DNA from 3 places in the Enterobacter sp. FW301-JW81 genome. Region 1 is predicted to be linked to each of the others. Evidence: predicted binding sites of a transcription regulator. Region 1 holds the regulator's gene; each other region holds the start of a gene.
What was found. Region 1 encodes LexA, which represses DNA repair genes until DNA is damaged. Its sites were predicted from a motif close to TNCTGTATGTACATACAGNA; they were not measured.

Region 1 (4,271 bases):
CAGATAAAAGCCAGCGATAACCCCCGCAGCGAGAGGAAGACGGCAAGGGCCAGCCATAAACCGTGGTTGCCAAGCCACGGTAGCGTCAACAGCGTCAGGCCAAATCCGGCCGCCGCGACAGCCATGCTGTTACGCATTTCGGCTCCGCGCGTCGCACCGATAAACATGCCGTCCAGGAGATAACACCAGACGCCGACCACCGGTAAAATCACCTGCCAGATAAGGTAATGGCCCGCCAGCTCGCGCAGTGAAGAAAGAGAGGTGAGTAACGCCACAATCTGCTCGCCAAAACAGGCATAAACCAGACCAAACGCCAGCGCGACCAGTCCCGACTGACGGCAGGCTGCCCGCCAGACATCCTGTAGCTGCCCGCTTTCGCGCGCGCCATACGCCTGCCCAGAATGCGCTTCAACCGCATAGGCAAAGCCGTCCAGCGCGTAGGCGGTAAAGGTCAGAAGCGTCATCAATACCGCGTTGACCGCGACGATTTCGGGCCCCAGCCGGGCCCCGAAAACCGTCAGCGCGCCGAAACAGAGCTGAAGAAGCAGCGAGCGCAGCATGATGTCACGGTTGAGCGCCAGCAGCTTACGGATATTCCCGCGCCAGGCGGTTTTAAGCAGCGCAAGGGAGATCCCGCGCATCGCCAGAACGCGCCAGACCATCCACAAACCAATAATAAAGGTTCCGTATTCTGCAATCGCGGTCGCCAGTGCCGCACCCTGCACGTTCATATGCAGACCCATCACCAGCCAGATATCCAGCACGATGTTGAGAAGGTTACCCACTACCAGCAAAATCACCGGTGCACGGGCGTACTGTACGCCCAGGAGCCAGCCCAGCAGAACCAGGTTAGCCAGCGAGGCGGGCGCGCTGAGCCAGCGGATTTCAAGAAAACGTCGCGCCTGCTCCAGTACCGCTTCGCTGCCGCCAACGATATGAAGCGCAAGGTCAATCAGGGGAGCGCGCAGTAAAACGATTAACGCCCCCGCGCCAAGCGCAAGTATCAGCGGCTGCACCAGCGCGCGAGCCAGACGCAGCGGATCTTTTGCGCCATAAGCCTGTGCGGTCAGTCCGGTGGTGCTCATGCGCAAAAAGAGCAGCAGCATAAACAGGAAGCTGGTTGCCGTCGCGCCAATCGCCACGCCGCCAAGATAAACAGGCGAATCAAGATGACCAATAACGGCAGTATCGACCAGACCCAGCAAGGGCACGGTGATATTGGAGAAAATCATTGGCAGAGCAAGACGCCACAATGCCTTATCGGATGCCGTCAGCAGTGACATGAAAAATACCGGGAGCAGAAAATGAATCAGGCTACAGCGGAGCCGTAGCCTGTCAGGAAGAGATTAAAGCCATTCACCGTTGCGAATAACCCCAACCGCCAGTCCTTCGATAGAGAAGTTATGTTCACGGAGATCCACCACAATCGGGGAGAACTCGTTGTTTTCAGGCAACAGCTGGACGGTGTTACCCTGCTTTTTAAGGCGCTTGACGGTGACTTCGTCATCGATGCGTGCGACCACGACCTGGCCGTTGCGCACATCCTGCGTTTTGTGAACCGCAAGCAGATCGCCGTCAAGAATACCGATGTCTTTCATTGACATACCGCTTACGCGCAGCAGGAAATCAGCGCTCGGTTTGAACATGGCTGGATCGACCTGATAGTGGCCTTCAATATGCTGCTGTGCCAGTAAAGGCTCACCCGCAGCAACGCGCCCCACCAGCGGAATGCCCGTCTCTTCTTCCACCAGCAGGCGGATACCACGTGACGCGCCCGAAACAATCTCAATCACGCCCTTACGTGCCAGCGCTTTCAGGTGTTCTTCGGCAGCATTCGGAGAACGGAAGCCCAGACGCTGCGCGATTTCCGCACGCGTGGGTGGCATACCCGTCTGGCCGATATGATCCCGGATGAGATCAAACACCTCTTGCTGCCTGGTCGTTAACGCTTTCATTCCGCCCCCTGGGTGTATATACAGTTATGCTGTGAGTATATACAGTCAAAGGCGATTTTGGAACCAAAAACTGCACAAAAAACCAGGGACTTAATTATTCCTCGAGGCTCATCGGAAATGTGACCAAAGCAGCGTGACCCAGGTGATAACGGCAGTAATAATTGACAGCAGCACGGCAGCAGAGCCCATGTCTTTTGCCCGGCCAGCGAGTTCGTGGAAATCAGAGCCGATACGGTCAACAACAGCCTCAATAGCGCTATTAAGAATTTCCACTATCATCACCAGAAGCACGGAGCCGATCAGAAGTACGCGTGTTATTGCATCAACATCAAGGAAACAGGCGATAATCACCGCGATGATAGCGGCGACGCCCTCCTGGCGAAAAGCGGCTTCATTGATCCACGCGGCGCGGAAACCTTTCCAGGAATAGCCGGCGGCTTTGATGATTCGAGTTAACCCAGTGGTATTATTGGCCATTAAAAGAACCTTTTATTGGAAATAGCGTCAGTAACTATAGCTGTAGCGCGTTTCGCTGCCGCTTGAAGTATGACGGGTAACAACAGAAATTTTGCGCGCTTTCTGTTATCCTTGCGCCGCAATTGCATTATTAACCAGAGGCTTTACATCGTTTATGTCCGGCTGGCCACGAATTTACTACAAATTACTTAATTTACCATTAAGCATCCTGGTAAAAAGCAAGTCTATCCCAGCAGAACCCGCGCTGGAATTGGGGCTCGATACGTCGCGTCCTATTATGTACGTTTTGCCTTATAACTCGAAGGCAGACTTACTGACGCTTCGCGCCCAGTGTCTGGCGCATGACCTACCTGACCCGCTTGAACCGCTGGAAGTTGACGGCACCCTGCTGCCGCGCTACGTGTTCATTCATGGCGGACCTCGCGTGTTTACCTATTACACGCCAAAAGAAGAGTCCATCAAGCTGTTCCATGACTATCTCGACCTGCACCGCAGCAATCCTGACCTGGATGTGCAGATGGTGCCGGTATCGGTGATGTTTGGTCGCCGTCCGGGCCGTGAAAAAGGTGAAGAGAATCCACCGCTGCGCATGCTTAACGGCATCCAGAAATTCTTCGCGGTCTCCTGGCTGGGACGCGACAGCTTTGTGCGCTTCTCGCCTTCCGTTTCGCTGCGTCGAATGGCGGACGAGCACGGCACCGACAAGATCATCGCGCAAAAACTGGCGCGCGTGGCGCGTATGCACTTCGCCCGTCAGCGCCTGGCTGCCGTAGGGCCACGCCTCCCGGCGCGTCAGGATCTGTTCAACAAGCTGCTGGCTTCCAAAGCGATTGCCCGCGCCGTAGAAGACGAAGCGCGCAGCAAGAAAATTTCGCATGAGAAAGCCCAGCAGAACGCCATTGCGCTGATGGAAGAGATTGCAGCGAACTTCTCTTACGAGATGATCCGCCTTTCCGATCGTATTCTCGGCTTTACCTGGAACCGCCTCTACCAGGGCATCAACGTTCATAACGCCGAGCGCGTACGTCAGCTGGCGCACGATGGCCATGAAATTGTCTATGTTCCCTGCCACCGCAGCCACATGGACTACCTGCTTCTTTCCTATGTCCTCTATCACCAGGGGCTGGTGCCGCCGCACATCGCTGCCGGCATCAACCTGAACTTCTGGCCAGCAGGCCCGATTTTCCGCCGCCTGGGCGCCTTCTTTATCCGGCGTACCTTTAAGGGCAACAAGCTCTACTCCACCGTATTCCGTGAATATCTCGGCGAGCTGTTCAGCCGCGGCTATTCCGTGGAGTACTTCGTGGAGGGCGGCCGTTCCCGTACCGGACGTCTGCTCGATCCTAAGACCGGCACGCTGTCGATGACCATTCAGGCCATGCTGCGCGGAGGAACCCGTCCCATCACGCTGGTGCCAATCTACATTGGCTATGAGCACGTAATGGAAGTGGGCACTTACGCCAAAGAGCTGCGCGGTGCGACCAAAGAGAAAGAGAGCCTGCCGCAGATGCTGCGCGGCCTGAGCAAGTTACGCAACCTGGGCCAGGGCTACGTGAACTTTGGCGAGCCGATGCCGCTGATGACGTATCTGAACCATCACGTTCCGGAGTGGCGCGAGTCCATCGACCCTATCGAAGCGATCCGTCCGGCCTGGCTGACGCCAACGGTCAACGGCATTGCGTCCGAGTTGATGGTGCGCATTAACAACGCCGGGGCGGCTAACGCCATGAACCTGTGCTGTACGGCGCTTCTCGCTTCGCGCCAGCGCTCGCTGACCCGTGAACAGCTGACGGAACAGCTGGATTGCTATCTGGATATGATGCGCAACGTGCCATATTC
Region 2 (4,271 bases), on a different contig from region 1:
ATCGGGGTCGGCGGCATGCAGCGACCTCTTGCGGCCCGCGCGCTGCAGGCCGGCACGCTGGTGCCGGTATTGCCCGGCTGGCGGTTACCCGATCGCGTTCTCTATGCCGTCTACCCTGACGCCCGCTTTATTCCGCACCGCGTCCGCAGCGTCGTGGGCGTGATTGAGCAATTACTGCCTGAAATAATAAAGAAAAGCTGAACGTTGCTGCCGCAAATCGCGTGCATTTTTTAATCGCAAGGAATAGAGTATTTTCACCTTCTTCTTCTCTGTCTGGAGCACGTATGCCGGATTACCGTTTTTTCCAAAAAGGCCCGGACCTTATTGCAATTGAGAGCGCAAATACCGAAGCGGCCGCTCAGCTGATCGCTCAGGGGTTTGAAAAACAGTTTGAGGAGATCGGCGCCGCGGATGAAAAAGAGGCGCTTACCCGCCTTGCGGATATCCGTAAAAATAATGACATCGATCGCCATAACTTTCTGGCCGGTGCGGGCCAAATGCCGTGGATCGGCGTGCTGACGGCTGCGGCAACCTGGCTGACGCAAAAGAAATAGCGCTACGATTATCTACCTCGCCACCGGCAAATCGGCGTATCGCGTCGTATAGGCCGGTGACAGCATCTCACGCTTCATCGCCCAGGACTTCTCAATACCCTGCCCGGCAAACCATATTTTCCCTTTACCGGAATGATTTACGCTGTCGATTATCTCCATCAGCGCCGCGCTGTTGGCGCGCAGCCGATTATCGTCAAACAAATTAAGCTGGGCGACGCCGCTGCTGAAAAAGTCCGCCAGCATCACCCCGGCCTTCATATAGCGATACCCGTCGAGCCATATCCGCCCCAGCGCTTCCGTGGCGGCACGGATGATATCCCGCGAGTCATTGGTGGGCGTCATCAGGGTGACGGAGGCCTGATTGCCGTAATAAATTTCGTTGTCCGCATGCGGGCTGGTGCGCACAAACACGCTGATAAAACGGCAATATTGATGCTCGCCGCGCAGTTTTTCTGCTGCCCGCTCCGCGTAGGCGCAAATCGCCTGATGCATCTCTTCATATTGGGTAATGCGGTGTCCAAACGAACGGCTACAGATAATTTGCTGCTTCGTGGGGGTGAACTCTTCCAGGCCAAGGCAGGGCTCGCCGCGAAGCTCGCGCGCCGTGCGTTCCAGCACCACGTTAAAATGTTTGCGAATGACCCATGAGGACGCATCCGCCAGATCCAGCGCCGTGGTAATCCCCATTGCGTTAAGCTTTTTCGTGATGCGCCGCCCTACGCCCCACACCTCCTCTACCGCAACGTTTGCCAGCAGCTTACGCTGCCGCTCGCGACCCGACAGATCGACCACGCCGCCGGTGCCGGCCCATCGCTTCGCCGCATAGTTAGCCAGCTTGGCCAGCGTTTTTGTCGGGGCAATGCCGACGCCAACGGTTAAGCCCGTATTTTTAAAGACCTGCGTGCGCATCTGGTGACCAAACGCTTCCAGCGACATGCAGTGACTGACCCCTGACACGTTCACGAACGCCTCGTCAATCGAGTAAATCTCTATTGCCGGGGCGAGATCGGTCAGCGTCTGCATCACCCGACTGCTGAGATCGGCATACAGCGCATAGTTCGAGCTAAAGACGTAAACCCGCGACGGATAGCCTTTCTCTTTGAACTTAAAATACGGCTCACCCATTTTTATACCGAACTGCTTTGCCTCCCGCGACAGGGAAATAATGCAGCCGTCGTTATTGGAAACCACCACGATGGGCTTCCCCTCCAGATCGGGGCGGAACACCTTCTCGCAGGAGGCGTAGAAGCTGTTCACATCAACCAGCGCGAACATGTTTATGCGTTTTGAGGGTGTGGGTGACAACACCGAAGATTTGCAGCTCCTCTTCGGACTGAAAGGTAATCGGCTGATAGCGGGTATTATGTGGCAGAAGTCTCAGCACCGGACGGGTCTGCAGCTCTTTCACCGTAAACTCACCGGCGACCGACGCAACGACGATATCCCCGTGTTCGGCGTTTAACGAACGGTCAACCACCAGCAGATCGCCGTCGCCGATCCCCGCCCCAATCATGGAATCTCCACTCACCTTGATAAAATAGGTCGCACTGGGGTGTCTCACTGCCAGCCGGTTAAGATCGAGACGATCCTCCACATAATCCTGCGCCGGGCTGGGGAAACCACAGGCAACACGCTCTAAAAATAAAGGTAATTCAATGCATTGGTTTGGATGATAAGAAAAGAGAGTGTCCATAATGCCTTTCTCGCCAGATACTGTATATAAATACAGTATTACGGATTATGGCCAGGGATCAAGGTCATTTCCGGAGGCGAACCCAAACGCGTTGAAGTTTGAGCGGATTTAATTTAGCTGCATCCTCTGTCCGGAACGCGCCTCATGGTTCTTCCTGGTTAGCGTGAGTAGCCCTCCTGGCACAAGTCATTTTAAAGTCATAAATTAATGACTTATTTATCACTTACAAAAAATGAATACGCATAAAATTAAATCACTACAATCTCACTTCATATTGACTTTAAAGTCAGATAGAAGCATATTTTAGAGCACAAATTAACAAGACTTACTGGAGACCGTTTTCTATGCCAGCCCGTGATTATCCAGACAAGCGCGTTGCACGCGGTGTGGCAAAGGAGGCCGATCTCAGGATGTTGAGCGCCCGCATCGATCCCGACCTGATGGAGTACATCAGAATCACCGCCTTTGAGACGCGTAAGAGCAAGCAGGAGATCGTGGCGGAAGCATTAGCGCTTCACAGACAGAAAAGTCAGACAGGACCATAAGCACGCAAAGCCCTTCGGGCCTTGCGTCTGTCACAATCAGTCCATCAGCGAATTCAGCGTTTCCAGGGCTTCAGGCGGTAACCGCAGCTCGCCTGCCGCAAGGTTTTGCCGCAGATGCGCCACGGAAGAGGTCCCCGGGATCAGCAGGATATTCGGGGAGCGTTGCAGCAGCCATGCCAGCGCAACCTGCATTTCCGTTGCGCCCAGCGAGTCGGCAACAGCCTGGAGCCCGGAAGACTGCAGCGGCGTAAAGCCCCCCAGCGGGAAGAATGGCACATAGGCAATCCCCTGCTGCGCCAGCAGATCCACCAGCGCGTCGTCGCCCCGGTTCACAATGTTGTACATGTTCTGCACGCACACCACCGGCACCATCTTCTGCGCCTCCGCGACCTGGGTGGCCGTGACGTTGCTCAAGCCAATATGCCGCACCAGCCCCTGCTGCTGTAATTCAGCCAGGGTGGAAAGCGGTTCAGCAATCGACCCTTCCGCCGGCCCGTGCGCGCTAAACATGATCCGCAGATTCACCACGTCCAGCACGTCAAGCCGCAGATTACGCAGGTTGTCATGCACCGCCTGAGTCAGTTCCTGGGCGGAGAATGCCGGCAGCCAGGCGCCTTTGCTGTCGCGACGGGCACCGATTTTGGTGACGAGCGTCAGATCGTCCCGGTAAGGATGAAGCGCCTCGCGGATCAATTGGTTAGTCACGTGAGGGCCATAAAAATCACTGGTATCAATGTGGTTCACCCCCGCCGCCACGGCTTCGCGTAACACCTCCAGCGCGGCCTGCTTATCCTTCGGAGGCCCAAAGACGCCCGGCCCCGCCAGCTGCATCGCGCCATAGCCCAGTCGTTTAACCGTCCGCGTTCCGAGCGCGTACGTCCCGCTTTTATCAATGCTGCTCATGCTGACCTTCCTCATAAAAATGATCCGGATTTACAACGGGTTCCTTCAAGGACCCCGTAGTTAAGCGCAAGTTAATTAAAGTTTAAATTCTCTACGACGATAGTAATGATGTACCCCTGCATTTTCCCTAACGGACGACCGCTATGCTGAAAAATCTGCACGTGATTACCGGTATTATCTTTGCCCTCACCATATTCTGTCTGTTGCAAGTTGTCACGGGAGGGTTGTTCTACTCTGCCGTCAGCAACGATCGCCATAACTTCCAGAATTCCGGCGTGCTCAATGCCCAGCAGGAAAGCCTGAGCGACAGCGTGAACACGCTGGTGAAAACGCGCGTCACCGTGACCCGCGTGGCGATCCGCTACCTGAAAAACCAGCGCGATCCGGCTTCCCTTGCGGCGATCAATAAATTGCTTGGCACCGCAGGTGACTCGCTGGCAAAAGCCGAAGCCTATAACAAAGAGTGGCAGAAGCTGCCGCAGGTTAAGGGCCAGGAGGCGGCATTAACCGACGAGATGCAGAAGTCCTGGAACCAGATGCACGAAGTGATGCGTTTGTCGATTGAGTATCTGCGCG
Region 3 (4,271 bases), on a different contig from region 1:
AGCCCTTCCTCATTTTCCGGCCAGTTGATGCCTTCAGGACGCAGGGCATAGCAGGCGCGCATGATGTCGAGTAAATCCCAGCGCGAATTGCGGTTCTGCCAGCTCCAGGCGTAGGGATCGTAGAAGTTGCGATAAAAGATGTTGCGCGTCACTTCGTCATCGAAACGGATGTTGTTGTAACCGACCACGCAGGTATGGGGGACGGTGAACAGATCGTGGATGCGGCGGGCGAACTCCGCCTCGCTAAGGCCTTTTTCCCGCGCTTCCTGCGGCGTGATCCCGGTGACCATGACCGCGCCCGGCTGCGGCAGGTAGTCATCAGCGGGCTTACAGTAGAAGACCTCAGGCTCGCCAATGATGTTGAATTCGTCGTCGGTGCGGATGGCGGCAAACTGCGCCGGTCGGTCCAGCGCCGGGTGAGTGCCAAAGGTTTCGTAGTCGTGGAACAAAAAAGTCGGGCGTGCGGCAGAGTCAGACACCAGTAATACCATCCTGTTAAAAAATGACGTGACTATGGTAAACGATCGCGCGGGCCAGACCGAATAAAAAGCACCGTTGTGACACAAATTTGCGCGGCAGCTTCAGCGGAAAATCTGCGTCCTGTCACATTTTTTTGCAATTAAGCCAGGTAACGACATCAGAACTCCCGTAAAAAGGTCATCGATTTTTAATGACCTGAGGATATACCGTTGAAACGCCGTCTGTTTATTGCTGTTTCTTTACTCGCTTCGAGTGTCTCATCTGCTTTTGCGGCCGAACCGCTGGATTTTTCGCCGCAGCCTCCGGCCATTCAGGCTGGCTCCTGGGTGCTGATGGATTACACGACTGGTCAGATCTTAACGGCGGGCAACGAACATCAACAACGTAATCCGGCGAGCCTGACCAAGCTGATGACGGGCTATGTGGTGGATCGGGCCATTGATAGCCATCGCATTACGCCGGACGACATTGTCACCGTAGGACGTGATGCCTGGGCAAAAGGCAACCCGGTTTTTGACGGTTCGTCGCTGATGTTCCTGAAAGAGGGCGATCGCGTCTCCGTGCGCGATCTGAGCCGCGGTCTGATTGTCGATTCCGGTAACGATGCCTGCGTGGCGCTGGCAGATCACGTGGCGGGCGGCCAGCCGCAGTTTGTGAAGATGATGAACGACTACGTGCAAAAGCTAAACCTGCGCGATACGCACTTTGAAACCGTCCACGGGCTGGACGCGCCGGGCCAGCACAGCTCGGCTTATGACCTGGCCGTACTCTCCCGGGCCATCATTCACGGCGAGCCTGAGTTTTACCATATGTACAGCGAAAAGAGCCTCACGTGGAATGGGATCACCCAGCAAAACCGCAACGGCCTGCTGTGGGATAAAACCATGAACGTGGACGGTCTTAAAACGGGGCATACCTCGGGGGCAGGCTTTAACCTGATTGCGTCCGCCGTTGACGGCCAGCGTCGCTTGATTGCGGTGGTAATGGGGGCGGACAGCCCGAAAGGGCGCGAGGACCAGGCCCGGAAACTCCTGCACTGGGGGCAGCAGAATTTCGATACGGTGCAGATCCTGCACAACGGTAAAAAAGTGGGGACAGAGCGTATCTGGTACGGCGATAAGGAGCAGGTGAAGCTGGGCACCGACCAGGACTTCTGGCTGGCCCTGCCGAAAGCGGAAGTGCCGAATATCAAAGCCAAATACGTGCTGGATAAAAAAGAGCTGGAAGCGCCAATTGCCGCGCATCAGCGGGTCGGTGAGATCCAGCTCTATGACCGCGACAAGGTGGTAGCCCACTGGCCGCTGGTGACGCTGGAGGCCGTTGATAAAGGCGGCCTGTTCTCCCGCATGAGCGACTATCTGCACCACACGCTTTAACTGCTGCTGAGCAGACTGGCAGGGTTGCGAGTCTGCTCACATAATAAACACTTCACGTTTGCCGATCGGCCAGAATTCGCTTTATAGTGTATAAATATACAGTGATAAATGGAGGCAGCATGGACTACAGCATTAAGCAGCAACAGAAACGTAAGATTGCCGGTTTTCATTTGGTCGGGCCGTGGGAACACACGGTAAAACAGGGTTTTGAACAGCTGGTGATGTGGGTCGACGGGCGTCACATTGAGCCACTGGAGTGGGTTGCGGTCTACTACGATAACCCGGATGAGGTCCCGGCAGAAAAACTGCGCTGCGACACGGCCGTCACGGTACCGGATGATTTCGTTATCCCGGAAAACAGCGAAGGCGTCATGATGACGGAAATCGCGGCCGGGGATTATGCCGTGGCGACGGCGCGCGTGGAAAACTACGACTTCGCCACGCCTTGGTATCAGTTCTTTAATTCCCTCCTGCAGGACAATAAGTACCAGATGGCGCTTAAGCCCTGCTTCGAGCGCTATCTCAACGACGGCAATGCAGACGGCTTCTGGGATATCGAAATGTACATCGCAGTAGAGCATAAAACGGTTTAAGCCTGCTAAATGAAGGGTTTTTCAGCCGGAAGCGATCCGCCCGGCTGAAAACACAGTACAATTGTGATTTGCCGTGTAGCTGGAGAGCGGGTGTGCGTCCCGACAAATCATTAACCCCTTTTGAAATTCGCTTGTACAAACACTACCGCGTGGTGCATGGATGTCGCATCGCGCTGGCGTTCGTGTTGACGTTTGTCCTGGTCCGCATGCTGGATGTTCCGGAAGGGACGTGGCCGCTGATCACGCTGGTGGTGGTGATGGGGCCCATCTCGTTTTGGGGAAACGTTGTTCCGCGCGCCTTCGAGCGAATTGGCGGGACCGTTTTAGGCTCGGCGCTTGGGCTTATCGCCCTGAAGCTGGAGCTTATATCGTTTCCAGTTATGCTGGCATGGTGCGGTGCCGCTATGTTCCTGTGCGGCTGGCTGGCATTGGGCAAAAGACCGTATCAGGCGCTGCTGATTGGGATTACTCTCGCGGTGGTGGTTGGTGCGCCCGCCGGAGATATGACCACCGCGCTGTGGCGAAGCGGGGATGTCATTCTGGGGTCACTGCTGGCCATGCTCTTTACCGGTATCTGGCCGCAGCGTGCTTTTCTGCACTGGCGCATTCAGATGGCCAACTACGTTACCGCATTTAACCGCGTCTATCAGGCCGGTTTTTCTCCCAACCTGGTTGAGCGTCCCCGGCTGGAAAAGCATCTGCAAACGATCCTCAACGACGTGGTCAAAATGCGCGGCCTGATCACCCCCGCCAGCAAAGAAACCCATATTCAGAAAGCAATTTTCGAAGCCATCCAGACGGTAAGCCGCAACCTGGTCTGCATGCTTGAACTGCAGATCAACGCGCACTGGGCCTCGCGCCCCAGCCATCTGCTGATGCTTAACGCGCAGACCCTCAAAGAGACCCAGCAGATGACGCAGCAAACGCTGTTGACCATCGCACACGCGCTCTATGAAGGTAACCCGCAGCCGATACTGGCGAACAGCGAGCGGCTGAATGAGATCGTTGCGGAGCTGAAGCAGTTAATCAATGAACGCCAGAGCGATAACGTGGCAGAAACACCTATTCACGGCTATGTCTGGCTGAGTATGGAACTGGCGCGTCAGCTTGAGCTGCTATCGCATCTTATTTGCCGGGCGCTGCGCAAATAAAAGGCGTATGTGACGCCTGCTGCTTCGATTCAGCAGCAATTGGGGTTATGATAGATTTAAACGATATACTCATTGTCATTCGCAGCCGCTGTCTGTTACAACGGTTGCCTTAACGAATCCGAATCTCACATTATCAGGGGTGTAAAAATGGAAACTACCAAGCCTTCGTTCCAGGATGTTCTGGAATTCGTCCGCCTGTTCCGCCGCAAAAACAAACTGCAGCGTGAAATCCAGGACGTTGAGAAGAAGATCCGTGACAACCAGAAGCGTGTTCTGCTGCTCGACAACCTGAGCGACTACATCAAGCCAGGTATGAGCGTTGAAGCTATTCAGGGCATCATCGCCAGCATGAAGAGCGACTATGAAGACCGCGTTGATGACTACATCATCAAAAACGCTGAGCTGTCCAAAGAGCGTCGTGACATCTCTAAGAAGCTGAAGGTGATGGGCGAAATCAAGAACGGCGAAGCAAAAAGCGAATAATCGCAGCGAATAGTGAAAAAGGCTCTCTGGTGACAGAGAGCCTTTTTTTTATGATTCAGAACGCGGCTGTAGCTGATAAATCCAGGCATTAACCTGTTTGCCTTCGAGGGTGGTTACCGTGACCTCAACCCGATCGTAGCCGTCTTCAAATTCATCGAGCATTTGCCAGTGTGCGGCAAGGTTATCAG

Region 2: the regulator LexA is predicted to act here: its motif matches at 2,266-2,285, upstream of umuD (translesion error-prone DNA polymerase V autoproteolytic subunit).
Region 3: the regulator LexA is predicted to act here: its motif matches at 1,941-1,960, upstream of sbmC (DNA gyrase inhibitor SbmC).

The regions. Positions count from the first base shown of each region.
Region 1 covers NZ_JBYTBA010000009.1:67,627-71,897, forward strand. Annotated here, with positions in the region: gene dinF (MATE family efflux transporter DinF) at 1-1,283, opposite strand, end outside; gene lexA (transcriptional repressor LexA) at 1,347-1,955, opposite strand; gene AC3WOK_RS22010 (diacylglycerol kinase) at 2,064-2,432, opposite strand; gene plsB (glycerol-3-phosphate 1-O-acyltransferase PlsB) at 2,587-4,271, shown strand, end outside.
Region 2 covers NZ_JBYTBA010000001.1:753,107-757,377, reverse strand. Annotated here, with positions in the region: gene AC3WOK_RS03685 (LysR family transcriptional regulator) at 1-201, shown strand, start outside; gene AC3WOK_RS03680 (hypothetical protein) at 285-554, shown strand; gene umuC (translesion error-prone DNA polymerase V subunit UmuC) at 567-1,829, opposite strand; gene umuD (translesion error-prone DNA polymerase V autoproteolytic subunit) at 1,813-2,247, opposite strand; gene AC3WOK_RS03665 (hypothetical protein) at 2,592-2,792, shown strand; gene AC3WOK_RS03660 (aldo/keto reductase family oxidoreductase) at 2,829-3,695, opposite strand; gene tcp (methyl-accepting chemotaxis citrate transducer) at 3,839-4,271, shown strand, end outside.
Region 3 covers NZ_JBYTBA010000002.1:532,385-536,655, forward strand. Annotated here, with positions in the region: gene sbcB (exodeoxyribonuclease I) at 1-491, opposite strand, end outside; gene dacD (serine-type D-Ala-D-Ala carboxypeptidase DacD) at 690-1,856, shown strand; gene sbmC (DNA gyrase inhibitor SbmC) at 1,976-2,449, shown strand; gene AC3WOK_RS09390 (FUSC family protein) at 2,542-3,600, shown strand; gene AC3WOK_RS09395 (DUF496 family protein) at 3,748-4,083, shown strand; gene AC3WOK_RS09400 (gamma-glutamylcyclotransferase family protein) at 4,132-4,271, opposite strand, start outside.